Regions from separate parts of the Paenibacillus sp. FSL H3-0302 genome, predicted to be linked through region 4. Evidence: predicted binding sites of a transcription regulator. Region 4 holds the regulator's gene; each other region holds the start of a gene.
The links. Region 4 encodes Rex, which represses fermentation and respiration genes when NADH is low (regulators of the CRP and FNR family bind a similar motif). Its sites were predicted from a motif close to TTGTGAAATATTTCACAA; they were not measured.
Positions count from the first base shown of each region.

Region 1: the regulator Rex is predicted to act here: its motif matches at 2,754-2,771, upstream of MHH50_RS01135 (phosphoketolase family protein).
Region 2: the regulator Rex is predicted to act here: its motif matches at 2,073-2,090, upstream of scfA (six-cysteine ranthipeptide SCIFF).
Region 3: the regulator Rex is predicted to act here: its motif matches at 3,802-3,819, upstream of pflB (formate C-acetyltransferase).

Region 1 covers NZ_CP150284.1:233,273-238,895, forward strand. Annotated here, with positions in the region: gene guaD (guanine deaminase) at 1-1,284, opposite strand, end outside; gene MHH50_RS01125 (hypothetical protein) at 1,596-1,784, shown strand; gene MHH50_RS01130 (GntR family transcriptional regulator) at 1,872-2,594, shown strand; gene MHH50_RS01135 (phosphoketolase family protein) at 2,888-5,269, shown strand; gene MHH50_RS01140 (ABC transporter ATP-binding protein) at 5,430-5,623, shown strand, end outside.
Region 2 covers NZ_CP150284.1:788,514-794,136, forward strand. Annotated here, with positions in the region: gene MHH50_RS03455 (histidine kinase) at 1-757, shown strand, start outside; gene MHH50_RS03460 (response regulator) at 732-1,514, shown strand; gene scfA (six-cysteine ranthipeptide SCIFF) at 2,116-2,265, shown strand; gene scfB (thioether cross-link-forming SCIFF peptide maturase) at 2,388-3,782, shown strand; gene MHH50_RS03475 (limonene hydroxylase) at 4,328-5,623, shown strand, end outside.
Region 3 covers NZ_CP150284.1:4,923,442-4,929,064, reverse strand. Annotated here, with positions in the region: gene MHH50_RS21955 (extracellular solute-binding protein) at 1-627, shown strand, start outside; gene adhE (bifunctional acetaldehyde-CoA/alcohol dehydrogenase) at 1,036-3,657, shown strand; gene pflB (formate C-acetyltransferase) at 3,912-5,623, shown strand, end outside.
Region 4 covers NZ_CP150284.1:4,650,264-4,655,886, forward strand. Annotated here, with positions in the region: gene MHH50_RS20635 (DUF5590 domain-containing protein) at 1-351, opposite strand, end outside; gene MHH50_RS20640 (amidohydrolase) at 524-1,825, opposite strand; gene MHH50_RS20645 (redox-sensing transcriptional repressor Rex) at 1,812-2,465, opposite strand; gene dinG (ATP-dependent DNA helicase DinG) at 2,596-5,457, opposite strand; gene MHH50_RS20655 (hypothetical protein) at 5,584-5,623, opposite strand, start outside.

The sequences.
Region 1 (5,623 bases), 2.5 Mb from region 4:
AATATCTTGCAAATCTTCATTCTCATCAAAGACGGGCAATTTCGCCGAGGGTACTTTCGTATCGATTATTTGAACATCCCATGCATAACCTTCTAGTAACCGGCCGATAGGTAAGCTTAAGCTTTCTCCGCCGCCAGCGGTAGCAAGATAAAAGGATTCATGGATCGTAATTCGCGATCCGGGTACTCCGCGGTTTTGTGCAGAAAGTGAGGGATTCACTCCATCCTCCAGCATTCTTGAAGACATAACGGCTTGTCTAATGTTGTCGAAGAGACTAGGTGAAAAACCTCCGGAAATATCAGAGCCTAAACCAATCTCAACGCCTTTGGCATGGAAGTCAGCGATCGGAATGACACTATTGGCAAAATACGCGTTGGATATCGGACAATGCGCAATAGCTGTTCCTGTCTCTGCAAACAAATTCACATCATCTTCATCTAAAAAATTACAATGTGCCATGACAGATTTATCACTGAGCAGACCAAAATCATGCAAGGCAAAAGCATCGTTCTTCTGGAACCGTTCTTGCACATAACCATGTGCCCAATCACTTTCACTACAGTGCGATTGCACATACGTATCATATTTAGCGGCTAGTTCTCCCAAGCCTTGTAAAGCCTCATTAGTGCAGCTTGGAATGAACCTTGGTGTCACTACTGGATAAACGCCTTGTTTAGTAGATTTAGCGAGTTCTTGTACAGCTAGTATAAATTCTTCCGTATCCACTAGTGCGGTGTGGGTGTCGGAGTCGCGGTAATTCTCAGGATTTCCCTGCGGATCGTCCATAACCACTTTTCCAACGAGTCCACGTTGTCCTTTTTCCGCACATATTTTAGCCAATAATAGACTGGCCTCTTTATGCACCGTTGCAAAATAAAGTGCTGTAGTGGTTCCGTTTGCGAGCAAAGTGCCAACCACGTCATCGTAGACTTTTTTTGCAAAAGCCAGGTCCGAGAATTTAGACTCCAGTGGGAAGGTATAAGTATTTAGCCAATCATAGAGCGGGATATCTAATGCAGTTCCAGATTGAGCCCATTGTGGCGCGTGGACATGCAGGTCGATAAAGCCGGGTAAAAAATACTGGCCTTCAGCTAATAAATGAAAATTGTCCTGACCTTGATAAGCATCAAGCAAGGGTTGATAGTCGGGGTGATCCGGTGCAACGATCATTTCTATCATCCCATCCGAATTGATACAGAAGAGATGATCCTTTAAAATTTGTATTTCTTTTGGGGATAGGCTAGAAAATGAAGTGCCTAGGAATATTTGCATATAATTTCTCATGATTTCCGCCTTAATGTTCGTCTTTTGGTGTGCATTCGTTATTATAATCCGTGAAAAAGGATAAGTCCAGACCAAAAGTCGAATAAAGGCGTAATTGACGGATAGGAGAAGCTGAGGAATTGAAAGCGAATATGACACATAGACGTCACGTTCGCTAGGCTAGAATACAGAAAAAGATAGAGGGAAGTAAAAAATGCTGATCGGCTTCGATTTCTTTACGGTTATAGGAAATGAATGCGGTTACTATCTTGTGATATAATAGATGAAATCGATCAATAGTTTGAGAAAATTGGATTAGGAGTGTTGCCTGGATGAGAAGATACAACATTTGGCGCCCGTTGATGTTAATTATTGTTGCTGTACTTACAAAAAGCTTGGTCACTAACCTGTGCATTTTGTTTGGTATGCAGGCTGAATCAGCAAGTAGTATGGGGACGCTGGGCATGGTCATTGCCGGTTTAGTGATGTACAATCGCATGACAAATCGCCGACGTAAATAAGCTGGCCGGATAGATTATAAACGTCTGGTTATTATGTTATAGTAAAGATTGAAATAAAACTTGTATCGACCTGAAAAGGAGTACTTCATGACACAGTTTGTCTACAAACAAATTATTGATGACTTAAAAATGAAAATTTTTGCTGGGCAGTTTCCCGATATGAAATTACCGGATGAACGAACGCTTAGTGAAACTTATCAAGTGAGTCGTAGTTCTATTAAAAGTGCTCTGACTAAAATGGCAAATGCCGGCATTATTTTTAAAAAGCGTGGCTCAGGGACATTTATAAATCCTTTATACATAAAAAATGAATCTATTTTTAACTACGAAGGCTCTAATTTAGGTGTCACCGACAATTTTCAAATGAATGGGAAGAAGCCAAAGATTAAAGTTTTGAAATTTGAGGTCATTCCACCAACGGAAGAACTACAACGGGATCTGTTTTTAGGCCCTCATGATTTTGTTTACAAAATCATTCGCTTACGTCTTTTTGATGATGAACCCTTTATGATTGAAACGGGTTATATCCCAATCAAAATCGTGCAGAATTTAAATCAGACCATTATTGAAGGATCTATCTTTAATTATTTGGAGGATTCACGAAATCTGGCGGTAACCAAATCCTTTTTATCGATATCCGCAGAACCCTCTGAGGCTACGGATCAAGAGCTGCTGCATTTGCAGGCAAATGAGCCAGTAAGCATTATGGAAGGGATTTTCTTTTTAGATAATGGCACGCCATTTGAATTCTCCCATATGCGCTTCCACTATAAATACTTAAAATTTAATACCTTTGTGTCCGTTCATTAAAAGTAAGACTGGGGAATTTTTCTCGGTCTTATTTTTTTTGTTTTGCGCAAAATAGATGAAGGATAAGGAGCAAATACCCCCGCAAACTTCAGTCCATATTTTTACATATATATTAATATTGACGTATTTTTACAGACAATTGACACTGTATTTCATACTATGTTCATATTTTCACAAAATTGGACCGTATCATTTGTTGAAAAGGTTGAATTAATTTTTCGCGGCGGTATGATGTACTTGTGGAAGAAATTACGGCAATGTAGACACAGAAAAAATTTTGGGGAGTGGAAGAAATGGTATTATCCATGGATGTTGATTACTCATCAAAAACTTATTTAGAGAAGCTTGATGCATACTGGCGCGCAACTAACTACATCTCTGTAGGTCAACTGTATTTGAAAGATAATCCGTTGTTAAGAGAACCGCTGAAAGAAGCAGACGTAAAGATTAAGCCCATTGGACACTGGGGAACTATTCCAGGCCAGAACTTTATTTATGCCCATTTGAATCGGGTCATTACTAAATATGATTTGAATATGTTCTACATCGAGGGCCCTGGTCATGGCGGTCAGGTTATGGTTTCGAACTCCTATCTCGATGGTAGCTATACTGAAATTTATCCGGAAATCACACAAGATATCCCAGGCCTGAAGAAATTGTTCAAACAATTCTCTTTCCCAGGTGGAGTTGCTTCCCATGCTGCCCCTGAAACACCTGGATCGATCCACGAAGGTGGCGAATTAGGTTATTCTCTATCCCATGGTGTAGGTGCAATTCTGGATAATCCAGATTTAATCTCCGCTGTTGTTATTGGTGATGGAGAGGCTGAAACTGGCCCATTAGCGGCTTCATGGTTCTCCAACCGGTTCATCAATCCAGTTACTGATGGTGCAGTTCTGCCGATCTTGCACTTAAATGGTTTCAAAATCAGTAACCCAACGATTCTGTCTCGTCAATCCAAAGAAGAAATTACTGCATACTTTAAAGGTATGGGTTGGGAACCGTTCTTCGTTGAAGGCGAAAATCCTGATCTAATGCATCCGGAAATGGCTAAGGTGCTTGATACCATCGTTGAAAGAATTGAAGCGATTCAAAAGAATGCACGTGACAACAATGACCTGACGCGTCCGGTTTGGCCAATGTTGGTCTTCCGTTCTCCTAAGGGCTGGACGGGTCCAAAGCAATGGGATGGTGTTCCGAATGAGAACTCTTTCCGTGCCCATCAGGTGCCGATTCCAGTGGATCAAAAAAATATGAAGCATGCTCCAGCGTTATTGGAGTGGATGAACAGCTATAGACCAGAAGAATTATTTGATGACAATGGTCGTCTGAACGCTGAACTTGCTGAGATTCTGCCAACTGGCGACAGACGTATGGGAATGAACCCAGTTACTAATGCTGGCAACCAAATTAAAGATCTAAACTTACCGAATTTCCGTAAGTTCGCACTTGATAATTCCAAACCAGGTGAAGTAATAGCACAAGATATGGCCGTTCTGGGTAAATACATGAAAGATGTTATCTCTCTGAACGAAGAGAACCGCAATTTCAGAATTTTCGGACCGGATGAAACAATGTCCAATCGTCTGGGACCTGTCTTTGAAGTGACGAAACGTCAATGGTTGGATCAAGTGATTGAGCCGAATGACGAATTCCTAGCTTCTTATGGCCGTGTTATCGATTCCCAATTGTCTGAACATCAGGCAGAAGGTTTGCTTGAAGGTTACGTATTGACAGGTCGCCATGGTTTCTTTGCAAGCTATGAAGCTTTCTTGCGTGTCGTGGATTCGATGATTACTCAGCATTTCAAATGGCTACGTAAAGCAACAGATCAAAGCTGGCGTGCGGATATTCCATCATTGAATGTGGTAGCAACTTCAACTGTATTCCAACAAGACCACAATGGTTACACTCACCAAGATCCAGGTTTGCTAGGTCACTTGGCTGATAAAAAACCAGAATTTATCCGTGAGTATTTGCCGGCTGATGCCAACTCCTTGCTGGCTGTCTTTGACACCGTCTTAAATGACCGTCAAAAAATTAACTTGATTGTTTCTTCCAAACATCCTCGTCCACAATGGTTCAGTGCGGATGAAGCACAAGAGCTGGTGGATAAAGGACTGAAGATTATTGACTGGGCAAGCACCGATCAAGGTGGAGAGCCTGATGTTGTCTTTGCTTCTGCAGGTACAGAACCAACTATCGAAAGCTTGGCTGCCATCTCTATCCTGCATGAAAAACTGCCGAACCTTAAAATTAGATATATCAACGTGGTAGACTTGTTGAAACTGAGAAGTCAAAAATTAGATCCGCGTGGCTTATCTGACGAAGAGTTTGATCAATTTTTCACAAAAGATAAACCAGTTATCTTCGCTTTCCATGGATATGAAGGTCTGATTAAAGACTTGTTCTTTGATCGCCATAACCATAACCTGCACGTACACGGATACCGCGAGAATGGCGATATCACAACACCATTCGATATGCGCGTATTGAATCAAATGGACCGCTTTGACTTGGCGAAGGAAGCTGTTCTGAGCTTGCCTAATGCTAACGACTATAAAGCGATCGCAGATGAAATGGATGCTATCGTTAAGAAACATCACCAATTCATTCGTGAAGAGGGTATTGATTTGCCAGAAGTAGAGAACTGGGTATGGAAAGCTTTGAAATAAGCGTATAGCCAGTACCATAGGAAGTAATACAAAAAGACACCTTTAGAGGTGTCTTTTTATTTGTTTAAATTACCATACAAAACAATTATAATCATTTTTTCATCTTTACCACTGTAAATATATGTGAGTAAATAGTTGGGTAAAGAAAGGGGAGAAATGTATGACATCTATTGATAAACTTCCCAAGTCTATAGAAATACAGCTTACAGAACAACCTTTATTTCACTCTGTATCCGATTTAATGAAAGATGGGCAATTCGGTGAGCAGTGGCTTGTATTGACTGAGAAGGAGATTTCCGTTTGGGGAACGGACGGGAAACTGGTCTCAAAGCTTCTAGTCTCGAATATTACTGA
Region 2 (5,623 bases), 3.0 Mb from region 4:
ACGAGCAGATGTTACGCGCTCGGATGAGATCGGCGATCTTGGACGAAGCTTCAATGACATGCTTGTTCAATTATACGCTGTGGAGCAGGACCGAAAGGAGATGGAACTCAGACTGATTCATGAGCAGATCAAGCCGCATTTTTTATACAACACATTGGATACGATCCAGTGGATGGCAACGGAACATGGAGCAGACAATGTGGTGGAGATGGTGGAAGCGCTTAGCGCGTATTTCCGATTAGGGCTTGGCACAGGCAGTCCCTACATTCTGCTTGATCAGGAGTTGTACCATGTCGAGAGTTATCTTCATATTCAAGGTGTGCGATATGAGGAGATTCTGGACTACGAGCTTCGATATGATGAAAAGCTTGCTCAGTGCCAAGTTGTTCGCTTCATACTGCAGCCTTTGGTGGAAAATGCGATTTATCACGGGATTAAGCCACTTGGGTATCAAAAGTGCAAAATTTCGATTACAGCATATAAACAGGCCGATTATTTGGTCATTAAGGTTGAAAATAATGGGGTTATGATTCCGGAAGAGAAGCTTGAGCAGATAAATCAAGCCCTTCTTGATGATACATATGATCGTTCTGCCACAGGCTTTGGGCTATACAGTGTAAACCATCGCATTCGACTAGCTTACGGAGTGCCATATGGCCTTGCAGTGAAGAGCGAAGATGGCATTACCGTTATGGTCATTCGAATACCTTTGGACGGGGAGTGGAATGAAGATGTGGAAGATTGTCATCGTCGATGATGAAACGATCATTCGCAAAGGCTTGCGACAATACATTGAGGAGAGTCCGTATCTTTTTGAGGTTGCAGGAGAAGCGAAAAGTGCAAACGAAGCATTGAATATGGTGGAGGAAGCCCCACCACATGTATGTCTTGTGGACATCAACATGCCGAATATGAATGGGCTCGATCTGATGAATATATTGCGCGAACGCTGCCCGTCGGTTCTGGTTGTCATCATCAGCGGGTACGATAACTTTGAATATGCGCGTCAAGCCGTGCAACTGCAAGCATTCGATTATGTATTGAAACCTGTGCCGAAGAGTGATCTGAACAAGCTGCTTCATCGGATCGATGAGCATCTTCAGGTAAAATATCCTTTGCATTCACATGAAGGCAGGGTGGATAAGGAGCGGGAGCTTCCCGGGTATACAGGGGATGGAACAGTGCTTATCCAAAAAGTGACCGAGTATATTGACAGTCATTATCAGGATCCGGAGCTGTCTATTACTCGAGTAGCAGCACTATTTCATATCAACCAAACCTATCTTAGCAAGCGTATGAAGCAAGAAATCGGTGCTTCATTCCTTGACTATGTCACTGAGCTTCGGATATCGAAGGCGAAGGAGATTCTGGATGACGTAATGCCGAATATCAAAATCGGGGATCTGGCCGTGAAGGTAGGGTATAAGAGCCAGTACTATTTTAGTCGTGTGTTCAAAAATAGAGTCGGCTCAAGCCCCTTAGAGTACAAAAAGCATCCGTTCGGTTATGGATAGGAGGGCCATTCTCGTCCCTCTGCAGCACGCCATAGATGCTATGCTCGGAGCCGCCTTCTATCAAAACGGTTGGATTTTAAACATGAGCGAGAAGATGAAGTTAAAGCATCCAATAGTGCAATATTTTTATGAACTAAGGCGTAGTACATTATAAAAATAAATAACTTCATTGAATATTCAAGAGCAGATAAACTGTCTGGAAGTGTCTTAGGGCTCCTCATATAAGTTTGTTCACATTGTCCACCCACGTATGTGGAGAGTGTCGCTCTACTGGTAAGGAAGGATACAGTGCTATGAAATCCTTATATTTATTGGACTTTACGGACAAGTATGAGAAAAAATGTTGTTAAAGAGATGGCATCATTGCCGTCTCTTTTTTGTTTCACTTTTTTAGCATTGCTCTGACTCTGGTTCCCGCTGCCGCATCCTACGATCACAAGCATGAAAGACTGCACGAAAATTAGTGTTGATGCTTATGTTTAACCCCTCTCTGCTCTGCTAGGTGACAGGCATCATAGACGTACCTGCGTGATGTTGCTACGATGTTCCATGGAAATTAAGTGAAAGTGATCACAAGAAATTACAGAAGGAGTTATTTATCGTGAAAAGAATCGTAACACTGAGCACCCGCAAACTGATGGATACCGCAAAACACGGCGGATGCGGCGCATGCCAGACCTCTTGCCAGTCCGCTTGTAAAACTTCCTGCGGCGTTGCAAACCAGAAGTGTGAAAATGCAATGAACAGATAGGATTCGGAATTTTACCGCCCATTGCTCTGCTGATGGGCGGCTATTTTTAAGAAATGGACGCTTCCTCTAAAGGATGGCAAAGCCGTTTCTACTTGTGTGCAAAAGGAGCTTGATTAGTAAGTATGATTCATCAATATAAACTAAATGGATACAATATCGTGCTCGACACTTACAGTGGCTCAGTACATGTTGTTGATGACCTAGCATATGAAATTATAGCGCTTTATGAGAAAACTTCTGTCGACCAAATCGTGACAATGATGTTAGAGAAATATAAGCATGATTCCAGCATTTCTGAGAGTGACATTCGAGAAACCATCGTGGATATCGAGGAGCTTATAAATGATGGTCAGCTTTTTACAAAAGATGAGTATGAGAACCTCTCGCTTGATTTAAAAAAACGGAAAACTTATGTTAAGGCACTCTGCCTCAATGTTGCGCATACCTGTAATCTATCATGCGACTATTGCTTCGCTAGCCAAGGGAAATACAACGGAGATCGAGCAATCATGAGCTATGAGGTTGGACAAAAAGCTATCGATTACCTGCTTGAAAATTCGGGTCATCATCGAAACCTGGACATCGACTTTTTTGGCGGGGAACCGCTCTTGGCTTGGAAAGTGGTTAAACAGATCGTAGCTTATGCAAGAAGCAAAGAACAAGAATACAAAAAGAAGTTCCGCTTCACCTTCACGACGAACGGGATGCTGCTGAACGATGAGGTCACCGAGTTTTTAAATCAGGAAATGTACAATGTCGTATTAAGCCTGGATGGAAGAAAAGAGGTTCATGACCGGCTTCGCCAAACGGTTAACGGAAAAGGCAGCTATGATCATATTCTTCCGAAGTTCCAGGAATTCGTTCGTAAGCGCGGAGACCAAGAGTACTATGTACGAGGAACCTATACCCGTAACAATGTTGATTTCACCAATGATATATTTCATATCGCAGATCTTGGTTTTGACAAAATCTCGATGGAACCGGTCATTTGTGATCCAAGGGAACCCTATGCACTTACCGAGGAGGACCTCCCGGAGATATACAACCAGTACGAAATTCTCGCCAAGGAAATGATCGGGCGCGGTGAACAAGGCAAGGGATTTACCTTTTATCACTACATGCTTGACCTCTCGGAAGGACCTTGCATCCAGAAGAGAATCACTGGCTGTGGTTCGGGAACCGAATATCTTGCTGTCACCCCTTGGGGAGAGCTTTTTCCTTGCCACCAGTTCGTAGGGGATGAAGAGTACAGCATGGGAAATCTCTGGGATGGCATCACACAACCTGAGCTGCAATGTCAATTTAAAGAGAGTAACTGCTACTCGAAGCCGGAATGTAAGGACTGCTGGGCGAAACTCTACTGCAGCGGCGGTTGTCCTGCCAATGCGCTGCACGCGACGGGTTCCCTGGTCGGAACCTATGACTTCAGCTGTGACATCTTCCGCAAAAGAGTCGAATGTTCCATGATGGTGAAGGTTGATGAATCTATTAGAGCGATGGAAGAGCAACCTAACTAGTTAACGTAACTGCTTGATAAACTGTAACCGAGAAATAGACACTTTTAAATAAAGTGACCTTTCTCGGTTTTTGTATGATTTAGAGAAGGAGGACCGTAAAACAAGAAAGGGATCGGTTTCTGTAAAGGGCAGATCACTAATCGTTTTTTAATCTGAATCTATGGAATAAATTCTGTGCGTTGCTCGATAAATTTGGAAGCAAGGAGCAGGGCGGGGCTAAAGAAGTGAAGAGATTGAGGATCGGATGTATGGAGAAGGGGCAAACCCGGAGCCAACAAGCCTGTCCTCTGTTTTGTTATTGAAGGCGGAATTACATGTTCTAGAGCAAATTGCAGCAACAACTGGAGGGCTTTCTCAGTCCAACGCTAGAGGAATTGGATAAAATGTGAAAATATATACCCATTTGTAATACTTTCGCCATGTTCATTACTCCCAAAATAAGCAAATATAGATACAGAAGCTGATACGATAATGCAGCCGTTTAAAAAATCATCGAGCTGTTCTGATTGTTATTGAAGGAATTATAGGAAGAGGTGTTGTGAACGATGGTTATTTTCTTCGATAGAGCTAAACGGCCGCTTTGGGAGGGCAGGCCCTCCATTTACTCCCATATTCAGGTACAAGGAGAATCCGTGGATGGATCGCTGCCGGATGACGAAGAATTCTGGTCCGGTGATAAAATCAGATGGGTAGCGGGCGGTTTGGATGGAGCTTTTGGACATCATGCCGGACCTGCTAAGATGACGGATGAGGCAAGAGAGTTGGTTCGCCTGCTGGCGAAGCAATCCAGAAAGTCTAAGAATTCAACAAGAAAGGCCCTATATGCTAAGCTTGTGAAGACAGATATAGGGGGAATGATGGATGTTGTTCTGGATGAGGTACGCAAGCAGCCCGGGATACAGCCGGACTCCGTATTCCATGAAGCGAAATGGTTAGCGGAGAATGCGGCGCACCGAAATGTCGTCAAATTCGGGATTGCCTTACTGGGCCTTTTTCAAAACGAGCAAGTTAAGGATTTGCTTCTAACGTTGGGGAGACATGAGGAATTTACGCTTTATGCTGTGGTTGCGATTCATAATGGAATGGAAGACAGCAATCAAGTTCTATTTGAATTGGCTCAACAGGTTCATGGATGGGGGAAAATACATATCGTCGAGAGACTTGACCCTGCTAGTCAGGAGATAAAAGATTGGCTGCTGCGGCAAGGATGCCACAACAACGTCATGAACGAATATTTAGCCTGTATTTGTGCTAGAAATGGTGGCTTGAGGGAGGCACTTTCTGCTGACCAGGTAGATAGTGCATTATTGGATGAGGCAGTCGATATCATTGAAGCGCTATTGAATGGCGGGCCTGCTGAGGACATAGATGATTATGAGCATGCTCCACAGGTGTTATTTGATTACGTGAGGCTCACTGGGAAGATAGGGGGAACTCCAAAGCATCTGTCAGCTATATCTAGCATTTACGATTTTCTTGCTGAGGATGAGGAGAAATGGGACGTTCGGATGTCTGCAGGCTGGAGCGAGCAGTTAAGAAGCGATATCAGCGATGCTTGCCAATCGATTATGGCCAACATCAAGTGGATGAGCATCGTTATGGATGCTGTTAGCAGCGGTGATTCGCCGGACCGTTACTATGGCGTAGCTTGTGCCGAAAAGCTTGGCATTGATATTTGGGACACTCTCTACAATCAGTTTGCAGCTAACCCGCTACAGGATTTCTATTACTATCAGCTCATGAAATCGAATGATCCAAACGGAATTCATAGGTTCGTTCAATTCGCCATCGAACACCTTCCTTTGCAACAAATCGCAACTGGACCAGGGAATGAGATGGGA
Region 3 (5,623 bases), 270 kb from region 4:
GCGATTCCTCAGGACTGGGCACTGGGCTGGGGTGATGCTGTAGGCGCATTCCAACAAAGTCGTACAGCAATGGTAATGGCTGGATCTGACGGTGTTATTGAGCAAGCGTTGAATCAAGGCGGTCTGAAACCAGAAGATGTACTTACGTATCCAATGCCTGCGATGGAAAAAGGCGGAAAACACACTGGGGTACTTGGTGGTGACTACCTTGTAATCAATCCAAATGCAACACCAGACGAGCAAGAAATGGCATTCCGTTATATTACATTTGATTACTTCTCCGATAAAGGTCTAGAAGCACTGGATGCGGTTCTGCAACAACGTACAACGGATGGCAAATACTTTATTCCGCCGCTCTTAGATTACTATTCTGCAGATTCTGACTTCGGTAAGAAAACAAAAGCTGTGTATGATAAATATACAAATGTATATCAATACAGCCCTGATATTTTAGGCTTGCTGGACGGTAAACCGGAAGCGCAATACAATACACAGGACTACTACGCAACCATGTCCAATGTAATTCAAGAGCTGTTCTCCAAAAAGGGAACAGATTCCAAGACACAGCTTGAAGCTGCTGCAAAAACAGTGCAAGAGAAATTCTTCGATACAATTAAAGTAGAATAGGCAAGGAAGGACAGAACCGGCTCCTTTAGGAGTCGGTTTTTTTATGTTTATATTATTGATATTTTTATAAATCAACACGACGGATGGCTTCCGACTATTTTTTAGAGGGTCATGAGAAAAATAGAGTGTCAACAAAATTAGATTTGTATTTTTAAAATATTTTTGCGAGCGGAAAGGTAGAAAATGGGTATCGGTTCTTGTCTTTTTAAACATAAACTTTAGATTTAAGGAATAATACAGCATAAATAATGGTAAAAAACCTATAATATGATCGAATGAAAGCGCTTTGAAAACAAATCAAAAAAACTTTATACTTTGTGAAAGATTTCACTATACAAGGTGGAAATGATGTGATAAGATAAATGTGTAGAGAAAAACAACCTAAAAATTGACAGGAGGACGAGGGAGATGGCAGTTAAGAACGAAGTCGCCGCCCAAGTTAAACAAACTACCGCTGAAGAGTATATTCAGACTTTGGTGGATAAAGCGAAAAAAGCACATGAGGCATTCATGGCGCTGGATCAAGAGCAAGTTGACACAATCGTTCATGCAATGGCGTTGGCTGGACTCGACAAACATATGTACCTCGCTAAATTGGCTGTAGAAGAAACTGGCCGCGGGGTTTACGAAGACAAAATTACTAAAAACATCTTCTCGACAGAATATATCTGGCACGGAATTAAATACGATAAAACAGTAGGCGTTATTGAAGACAATGCTTATGAAAGCTTCCAAAAAATTGCTGAGCCCGTCGGAATTGTAATGGGTATCACACCGGTAACCAACCCTACATCCACCACGATGTTTAAAGCGTTGATTTCGATTAAGACACGGAACCCTATTATATTCGGTTTCCACCCATCTGCGCAAGAGTGTAGTGCAGCAGCTGCTAGAATTCTTCATGATGCGGCTGTAAAAGCTGGCGCACCTGAGAACTGTATCCAATGGATTGAAATGCCAACGATGGACAAAACAAACGCTTTGATGAACAACCCTGACGTTGCACTTATTCTCGCAACAGGCGGTTCTGCAATGGTAAAAGCAGCTTATAGCTGTGGTAAACCAGCTCTTGGCGTAGGTCCTGGTAACGTACCTGCATTCATCGAAAAGAGCGCGGATATCGATCAAGCCGTAACGGACATCATTCTTTCCAAAACATTTGATAATGGTATGATCTGTGCTTCCGAGCAAGCTGTTATTATCGAAGAACCAATCTTCGATCAAGTGAAAAAGAAAATGATCGCTAATGGCTGCTACTTTGTTAACAAAGAAGAAGCTGCCAAACTTACTAGCGGCGCTATGAACGTTGATAAATGTGCGGTTAATCCAGCAATCGTTGGACAATCCGCAGTGAAAATTGCTGAAATGTGCGGCATTCAAGTTCCTGCCGGCACTAAGATTCTGGTAGCAGAACTTGAAGGTGTAGGCACTAAATATCCATTGTCCGCTGAAAAATTGAGTCCTGTGCTTGCTTGCTACAAAGTTAAAAACGCAGATCAAGGTATTGAACGCGCAGCACAAGTTGTTGAATTTGGTGGTATGGGCCATAGTTCGGCTATCCACTCCAACAATGAAGAAGTAATCATGAAGTTCTCCAACCGTCTGCAAACAGGACGTATTCTCGTTAACTCGCCTTCCACTCATGGTGCGATCGGCGATATCTATAACACTAACATCCCTTCGTTGACGCTGGGCTGCGGATCTTATGGTCGTAACTCCGTGTCGCAAAACGTTACAGCAATTAATTTGATCAACGTGAAAAGGGTGAATCGTCGTACCGTGAATATGCAATGGTTTAAAGTACCTGACAAGATCTATTTCGAAAAAGGCGCTACTCAGTACCTGACCAAAATGCCTGATATCACACGTGTCGCAATTATCACTGACCCAATGATGGTTAAGCTTGGATATGTTGAGAGAGTTGAACATTACCTGCGTCAACGCCAAACTCCTGTAGCGATCGAAGTGTTCTCGGAAGTTGAACCAGATCCATCGACAACTACAGTTGAAAAAGGTACAGCAATGATGAACAGATTCCAACCGGACTGCATCATCGCACTTGGTGGTGGTTCCCCAATGGATGCTGCAAAAGGAATGTGGTTATTCTATGAACATCCAGACGCTGACTTTAACGGTCTGAAACAAAAATTCATGGATATCCGTAAACGGGTTTACAAATTCCCTAAACTTGGAAACAAAGCTAAGTTTGTAGCGATTCCAACTACTTCGGGTACAGGTTCGGAAGTAACATCTTTCGCAGTTATTACCGATAAAACAACTGAACAACACACTAAATATCCTTTGGCTGACTACGAGCTAACTCCAGACGTAGCTATCATTGATCCAGAGTTCGTATATAGCTTGCCAAAAACTGCTGTAGCTGATACAGGTATGGACGTATTGACACATGCCATCGAAGCTTATGTATCTGTTATGGCGAGTGACTACACGGATGGTCTGGCAATTAAAGCAATCCAATTGGTATTCCAATACCTTGAAAAATCGGCTCTTGAAGGCGACAGAGTTGCCCGTGAAAAAATGCATAACGCATCAACACTTGCTGGTATGGCCTTTGCTAATGCTTTCCTGGGTATTAACCACAGCTTGGCGCATAAATGGGGCGGTCAATATCACACTGCTCACGGTCGTACTAATGCGATCCTTATGCCACACGTTATTCGTTACAATGCTAAGAAACCTACGAAGTTCGCTTCGTTCCCTAAATATTCACACTTCGTAGCTGACGAGCGTTATGCAGAAATCGCCCGTATTCTGGGATTGCCAGCTCGCACAACTGAAGAAGGTGTAACTAGCCTGATCAATGCTATTCGCGACATGAACAAAAAACTGGGTATCGAAGAATCCTTCCAACAATTGGGCTTTGATCCTAAGGATTTTGAATCCCATGTAGATTACTTGGCTGACCGTGCATTTGAAGATCAATGTACAACTGCCAATCCTAAGCTGCCGCTGGTATCTGAACTCGCAGATGTATATCGTAATGCTTTCTACGGAAGATTTGATAATTAATATTTGGTTAAGTAGATAATAGGATGGTTGTGGATTAGATATAAGTGACAAATATCACCGGAAAGGTGATATTTGTCACAGTCTATTTATAGAAAATAAACTAAAATGTTTATATAAACAACGGTCCCATATATGGAACAATGATTGTGAATTTTCGAACAACCATATTTTTCTTGGGATCACGAGACACGGGATCAACCTTCAAGCCCGCGATCTCTACAAATATAATATAAATATAGATGGAGGGATTTAGCATGTCGGTGATTGAAAAAGATGTACAAGAAGTGAAATCCGGTTGGAGAAGTTTTACAAAAGGTAAATGGTCCAGAAAAGTTGACGTTAACAACTTTATCGCAAGCAACATTAAGCCTTATGAAGGAAACGAAGAATTCCTCGTAGGACCTACTAGTAACACAACTGAACTGTGGAAGATTATTTCCCAATTGAGCAAGGAAGAAAGAGAAAGAGGCGGCGTATGGGATGTTTCCCTAGATACTGTCTCCACAATCACTTCACATGCTCCAGGCTACATTGACAAGGACAAGGAACAAATTGTAGGCGTACAGACTGATGCTCCTTTCAAACGTTCCATCCAGCCATTCGGCGGGATCAAGATGATGGTTGATGCTACGAAGGCTTATGGCTTCGAGCTTCCACAAAACATCGTTGACATGTTTACGAACATTCGCAAAACGCATAACCAAGGCGTATTTGATGCATATACACCAGACATGAGAGCTGTGCGTAAATCCGGCGTAATTACAGGTCTTCCTGATGCTTACGGACGCGGACGCATCATCGGCGACTACCGCCGCATTGCTCTGTACGGTATTGATTTCCTCATTAAAGACAAAAAACAACAACAAACTGAGCTTGAAGTAGATTCCATGACTGAAGATATCATTCGTTTGCGTGAAGAGCTGTCCGAACAAATTCGTGCACTTGGCGAATTGAAAGAAATGGCAGCTGCTCATGGTATGGATATTTCCAGACCGGCGACCAACTTCAAAGAAGCTACTCAATGGGTATACTTCGGATATCTGGCAGCAGTTAAAGAGCAAAATGGTGCGGCGATGTCCCTGGGCCGTGTGTCCTCTTTCCTGGACATCTATGCAGAACGCGATATTGCTGAAGGTACTTTGACTGAAGAACAAGTACAAGAAATCGTCGATCATTTCGTAATGAAACTGCGTATCGTGAAATTCTTGCGTACACCTGACTATAATGATCTGTTCTCCGGCGACCCAACATGGGTAACTGAATCCATCGGTGGTATGGCTGAAGACGGAACAACTCGTGTTACTAAGAACAGCTTCCGTTTCTTGAACACCCTGTACAACTTGGGTCCAGCTCCGGAACCAAACTTAACTGTACTGTGGTCCGAAAAATTGCCTGAAGCCTTCAAAAAATATTGTGCTAAGGTTTCCATCGAAACTAGTGCAATTCAGTATGAAAATGACGATGTAATGCGTCCATACTGGGGTGAAGATTATGCGATTGCTTGCTGCGTATCTCCAATGCGTATCGGTAAACAAATGCAGTTCTTCGGTGCTCGTGCCAACCTGGCAAAAGCATTACTGTATGCTATCAATGGTGGTGTGGATGAAAAATCCGGAGCACAAGTTGGACCGGAATTCCCAGCGATCACTTCTGAATATCTGGATTATGACGAAGTAATGAAACGTTTCAAACCGATGATGGAGTGGTTGGCTAAGACTTATGTTAACACTTTGAACATCATTCACTATATGCATGACAAATATTCTTACGAACGTATCGAAATGGCGCTGCATGACCGTGACATTCTGCGTACGATGGCTTGTGGTATTGCTGGGCTGTCCGTTGCAGCTGACTCACTAAGCGCAATTAAATACGCCAAAGTAAAACCTATTCGTAACGAACAAGGTATTGCGATCGATTTCGAAACCGAAGGCGAATTCCCTTGCTACGGTAACAATGACGATGC
Region 4 (5,623 bases):
GATAATGCCGCGTATTTGGGCTTCCGAGGTTCCTTTACTTAGTTCCTCAGCAAACACTGCGTCGTCGCCTTCAGCAAATTTTCCATCTACCGTAAAGCGGACCCAGACCATAAGAGCAGTCCCGGCTTCATTTTTCCCAGTTAATACCCAGTACACTGCATTTTCATCCCAAACCGATTTTTGTGCTTTGGTTACCTGTGTTAGACCCGCTCTGGTTTTGGCAACATCCTTAGCGATATCACGCTCGTTCCATTGATCTTTCATAATATAGGCATAGAACTGGATAAGTCCAAACCCCAGGAGCAGAATCAGAACTGACCCCAGGAGGATCCATTTTTTCCTTTTCTTCAAGGTACAGCTCCCTTTCTAGTAATATATCTTTTTTGATTATATAACACACCCGCGCGTTTATCCAAAATTTCATAATTTTCTAGCTTTCCCAGCCTTAAAAATACACAAAAGGCCGCAACTTTTGCTAAAAGCAAAAAGTCGCAGCCTATTATTTATTCGTTATTCTCCAGACTTAACGCTTCAATAAACCTTCGAAGGCTTCTTGCGCTTTACGCCGGATAGCTTCCTCATCCAGGGTTAAGCATTGTCCATGCTTGATGACCTGTATACCATTCACCCACACATGCTCAACATCCTTAGCGCTAGCAGAGTAAACTGCATGAGACAACAGATCTGTGTGTGGCAGCAAATGCGGCTGATCGATATCAACAGCAATGAAATCTGCTTTCATCCCTACAGCAAGTCTGCCTACATTATTTAAAAAGATGGACTGCGCGCCATATTCTGTAGCCATACGCAGAGCCTCTGGAGCTGGAACAGCCGTTGGATCACCGCTGACACCCTTATGAATGAGAGCTGCAAGCCGCATCTCTTCAAACATATCCAAGTTATTGTTGCTTGCCGCGCCATCCGTGCCAAGAGACACCTTCACACCAGCTTTTAGAAGATCAGTAACCCGAGCCACTCCGCTAGCCAGCTTCAAATTACTGCCCGGATTATGAGATACACCCACATTATGGCGAGCCAAGATCTCAATCTCTTCATCATTTAAATGAACACCATGTGCAACTATCGAGGGACGTGTGAACATGCCAAGCTTCTCTAAGTGAGCTACAGGACGCAACCCGTAATCCGCCACATTTTGTTCCACTTCACGTTTCGTTTCGGACATATGCGTATGCATCGGTAAATCCAGATCATGCGCTGCCTGCACGAACTTAACCAGGAAGTCCGGAGGGCATGTATAAGGGGCGTGCGGCGAGATCATAGTAGTAATTCTACCTTCAGCCTTTCCATGCCAGTTACGGGCAAAAGAAATCGCTTCCGCAAGCTTGTGATTCTGTACATCCTCTGGACATAACCCGATCACACCACGCATCAATACGGAACGGATACCTGATAACTCAGCTACCTCGGCTACTCGGTCCATATGATCATACATATCGAGGAAGGTCGTAGTTCCACCCTTCAGCATTTCCAATACAGATAAGGAGGTTCCCCAGTATACATCATCACCGGTGAACTTTTCCTCCATTGGCCACATCTTCTCCTGAAGCCACACTTGTAGCGCTAAATCATCTCCATATCCACGCAGCAAAGACATCGCCGCATGACCATGTGTGTTTACAAGTCCAGGCATGAACAGCAGACGGCTGCCATCAACCACTTGCACTCCAGCTTCCATCTGAGGCTCTTCTTTTCCTATGTAAGTGATTAAATCATCTTCAATAGTCATATATCCACTCAGAACCGGCTCATCCGTTCCCGGAGTCAGAAAATACCCGCCCTTAATTATCGTTTTATTGTTGTTCATGTTCGCTTTCTTCCTTTCCATCCCGCAAGTAATAAGCAAGACTTTGCAGATCAGTTGTAAAATCAGCTGCATGCACCCGGATATTCGGTGGTGTCTTCAGAATCACAGGGGCAAAGTTCAAAATCGCTTCAATCCCAGAAGAAATGAGAATATCTGCTACATTTTGAGCTTCTGAATCAGGTACGGTAATAATGGCAATGCGAATACCTTGCTCACGAATCGTGCTGCCTAGTTCATCCATCGGTTGCACAGTAAGGGAGTTGATCTTACGTCCAACCTTAGGAGCGTACGAATCAAATATAGCCGTGATTTTCATAGTATCTTTAAGATATGCATTGTAATTAGACAAGGCATGTCCGAGATTACCTGCTCCAACTAAAGCTACATTAAGCTGTTGATCCAGCTTCAGGATATGACGGATTTTCTCAATAAGATACGTTACATCATAGCCGATACCTTTTCTGCCGAAGTCACCAAAATATGCTAAATCCTTACGAATCTGTGCGGGATTAAGATCAAGCTTTTGTCCAAGTTCCTGAGAGGAAACTGTTAATATTTCGCGATTCTGGAGATCATTCAAAAAACGCAAGTACACAGGTAGTCTGCGAACAACGGCTTCTGATATTTTTTCCGATTTCATATTTTTCCTCCTAAAAATAGTAATGTTCTTGTGAAAATCCATATTCAAACGTCTACCTCTCCTTATTAAGGACGGTACTGTAACACACCGCCCTTAAGGATAAGGAGGAGCTAAACTGAAGACGAGCGTTTTAAGAAGCGCCGCCATCCTCTAGCCATTCCGCTATGCGTGGGACCATTTGATCAGTAAGCATATGCTCCATTTTGGGACCAGGCAATGAATAAAGGAAATACTTCCCGTAATGAGATTCAATAACCCTTGTATCATAAACAATAACTATTCCGCGATCCTGCGCCGTGCGAACCAGTCTTCCGAATCCCTGCTTAAAACGAATAACCGCTTGAGGAACAGATAATTTCATGAACGGATTCTTCTTCTGGGCCTGTAATAACTCCGACTTCGCTTCCGCCAACGGGTGATTCGGCGGTTGAAATGGAAGTCTCACGATGGCCAGGCAAGTCAGTGCTTCACCTGGAATATCTACACCTTCCCAGAAGCTGCTCGTCCCCAGCAATACGGATGCTGCACTGTCCTGAAAGCGGCGGATCAGCTTGCTCCGGCTGCCACCTTCTACGCCTTGACCAAGCACCGTAATCTCTTGTGAGGCTAAAGCCTCTTTAAGCGGATCATATACCTGACGCAGCATTTTATAAGAAGTAAACAGAACCAGCATCCGCCCACGTGTTGTTTTAGCAGCTTCCGATAATGACTGTACGAGTGTATCGACAAATCGAGCATCGCCCACACTGCCCTTCACACTAGGAAAATCACGCGGTATAACTAACAGTGCCTGCTCGCGATACTTAAAGGGAGAAGGAAGAAGTGAGGTCATTAGACGTCCTTCTTCCGCAGCTTCGTTAAGTCCGAGATTATCAATCATAAATTGAAAAGACTTATCTACAGACAGCGTCGCCGAGGTAAGCACGATGCTTTTTTTCTTATCGAAGAACAACTCTTTAAGCTGGCTGCTAACATCCACAGGGACGGCATACATCTGCAGTGATTTGCTGCGGTAATTTCCATTTGCCTCCAGCCAATATACTACATTATCGTCATTCAGCCCCATAAAGAATCTTACTTGCTCACGGATGGAAGCCAAATCCTTAAATAAACCGCTAATATCAGTAACAAGACTGTCTGCTGAGGATTGGCTTTCCTGGTCGCGCATCTCGTTAAGCATTTTATCACCCTTACGGATGATGTCGCTTAACGTCAGATTCATAGTGTTCTCTAGTGCAACCAATTCATCCCAATCCTTCGGCTTACGGGCGGGAATCAACCGCATAACCAGTTGTCCCGCTTCCCCTGCCCCTGCATCACTGCGTTCCGGCAAAAGGCTGAACAGCTTGTCGCTGAGTGCATCCCAGGTTTCTTTGACGTTAAGCAGATCCGGGTAGATCCGATCGATGACTCCGCTCCATTCTGAAGCCTCTTCACTGCCTGACGACTGTAATATTTGACGAAGAGCAGGAAGCTGTCCGTTTCGGCTATCTTTATACAGCCGCGATAATGTGTGTGCCACAGTGAAATGCTTCATATGCATGCCAAGATGTTTACCAGCCACATCTTCTAAATGATGTGCTTCATCAATGACAAGATGCTCGTAAGCCGGAAGCAGCTGGTGCCCAGCCTTAACATCTGCGAATAGCTTGGAGTGGTTCGTAATAACCACGTCAGCAATCCCAGCTTCATGCTTGGCCCTATGATAATAACATTTGCGGAACCAAGGACAAGAACGGCCCAGACAGGAATCGGTATCGCTTGCCACCGTCTCCCAGAAATCACCGCCCCGGCCGCTTAAATTCAGCTCTTCATCATCCCCTGATTCACTTTGAGTGAGCCATACAATCATCTGAGCGGCAGTAAGCGCATCTTCCCTTGGGCTTATAAAGTCCTTTTTATTAATTTTATGCTCAAACTTACGCAGACACAAATAATGCCCTCTTCCCTTAAAAATAGCAGCTTTAAACGGAAAAGGAACTACCTGCGTTAACAAAGGGATATCCCGCTCGCGCAATTGGTCCTGCAGATTAATGGTATGAGTGCTGACCATGACTTTTTCATTGGTGCGAACGCTTTGATAAATGGCAGGCAACAAATAACCGAGCGATTTACCGGTTCCTGTGCCCGCTTCGATCAGTAGGTGTTTGTCTTCGGCAAGTGCCGTCATCACCTCATTGATCATAATATCCTGAGCTTCCCGGCTTTCATACTGCGGTAATGTGTCTTTAAGTCGTTTGGTTACTTCGTCCATATAATCAGTAAAAGATAAATTCGCTAGCGGATTCTCAGCATGTTCATCTCTAGGTGGCGCTAACTCCGTCCAATCTCCTACTGCAAGCGCTAATTGACGATAGAAAGTCAGATCACCTTCGGGCTGTAGCGTTTCCGCTTCCCGCTCTCGCAGCAGACCATCAAAGTACCAGCCCAGATCACTATCCTCTTCGGTAAACAGCTCACAGAGTCTCTGGATCGTAAGCAGCGGCAGCTCGTAGAGCTCCTCCAGACATTTCAGCAGCACTAAAGCAGTCGCAAGTGCATCACTATCTGCCTGGTGCGGACGATCATGTGTCACTCCAAAATGAGCACTGACAGAGCCTAGTTGATAAGATGTGAGCGAAGGAAAGCAAATTTTCAGAAAATCAATCGTATCCAAAATCCGCCCTTGAAATGGCAAATAACCACAACGATCTAAAGCATTTTGTAAAAAATGGAAGTCGAAAGCGACATTATGCCCTACAAGCACAACATCATCCAAGAGCGGAACAAGCTCCATCATCATCTCATCCAGCTCAGGCGCATCCTTAACATCATCATCGGTAATCCCCGTCAGACCTGTTATAAAAGGAGGAATCGGCGTTCCGGGCTTGACATAGGAACCATATACCCGGGAGATGGACCGGTCTTCTTCTATAATTGCAAGGCCAACCTGGATAATTTCACCCACGGATTGGGTTCCTGTTGTTTCAAAATCAAGCACGGCAAATTTCATTATAATTCTATTCCCTTTCAATTGAGACTCTTAATCAGCATAACAGAAGTTGCGAAAAAAGGCGATGCACACCACTGGTTCAGGGGATGCATCGCTTGAATGGAAATTTCCAAAACCGTTATTCTTTTACAAAAGGGAAACCAGCTGATTTCCAAAATGCAGCTTC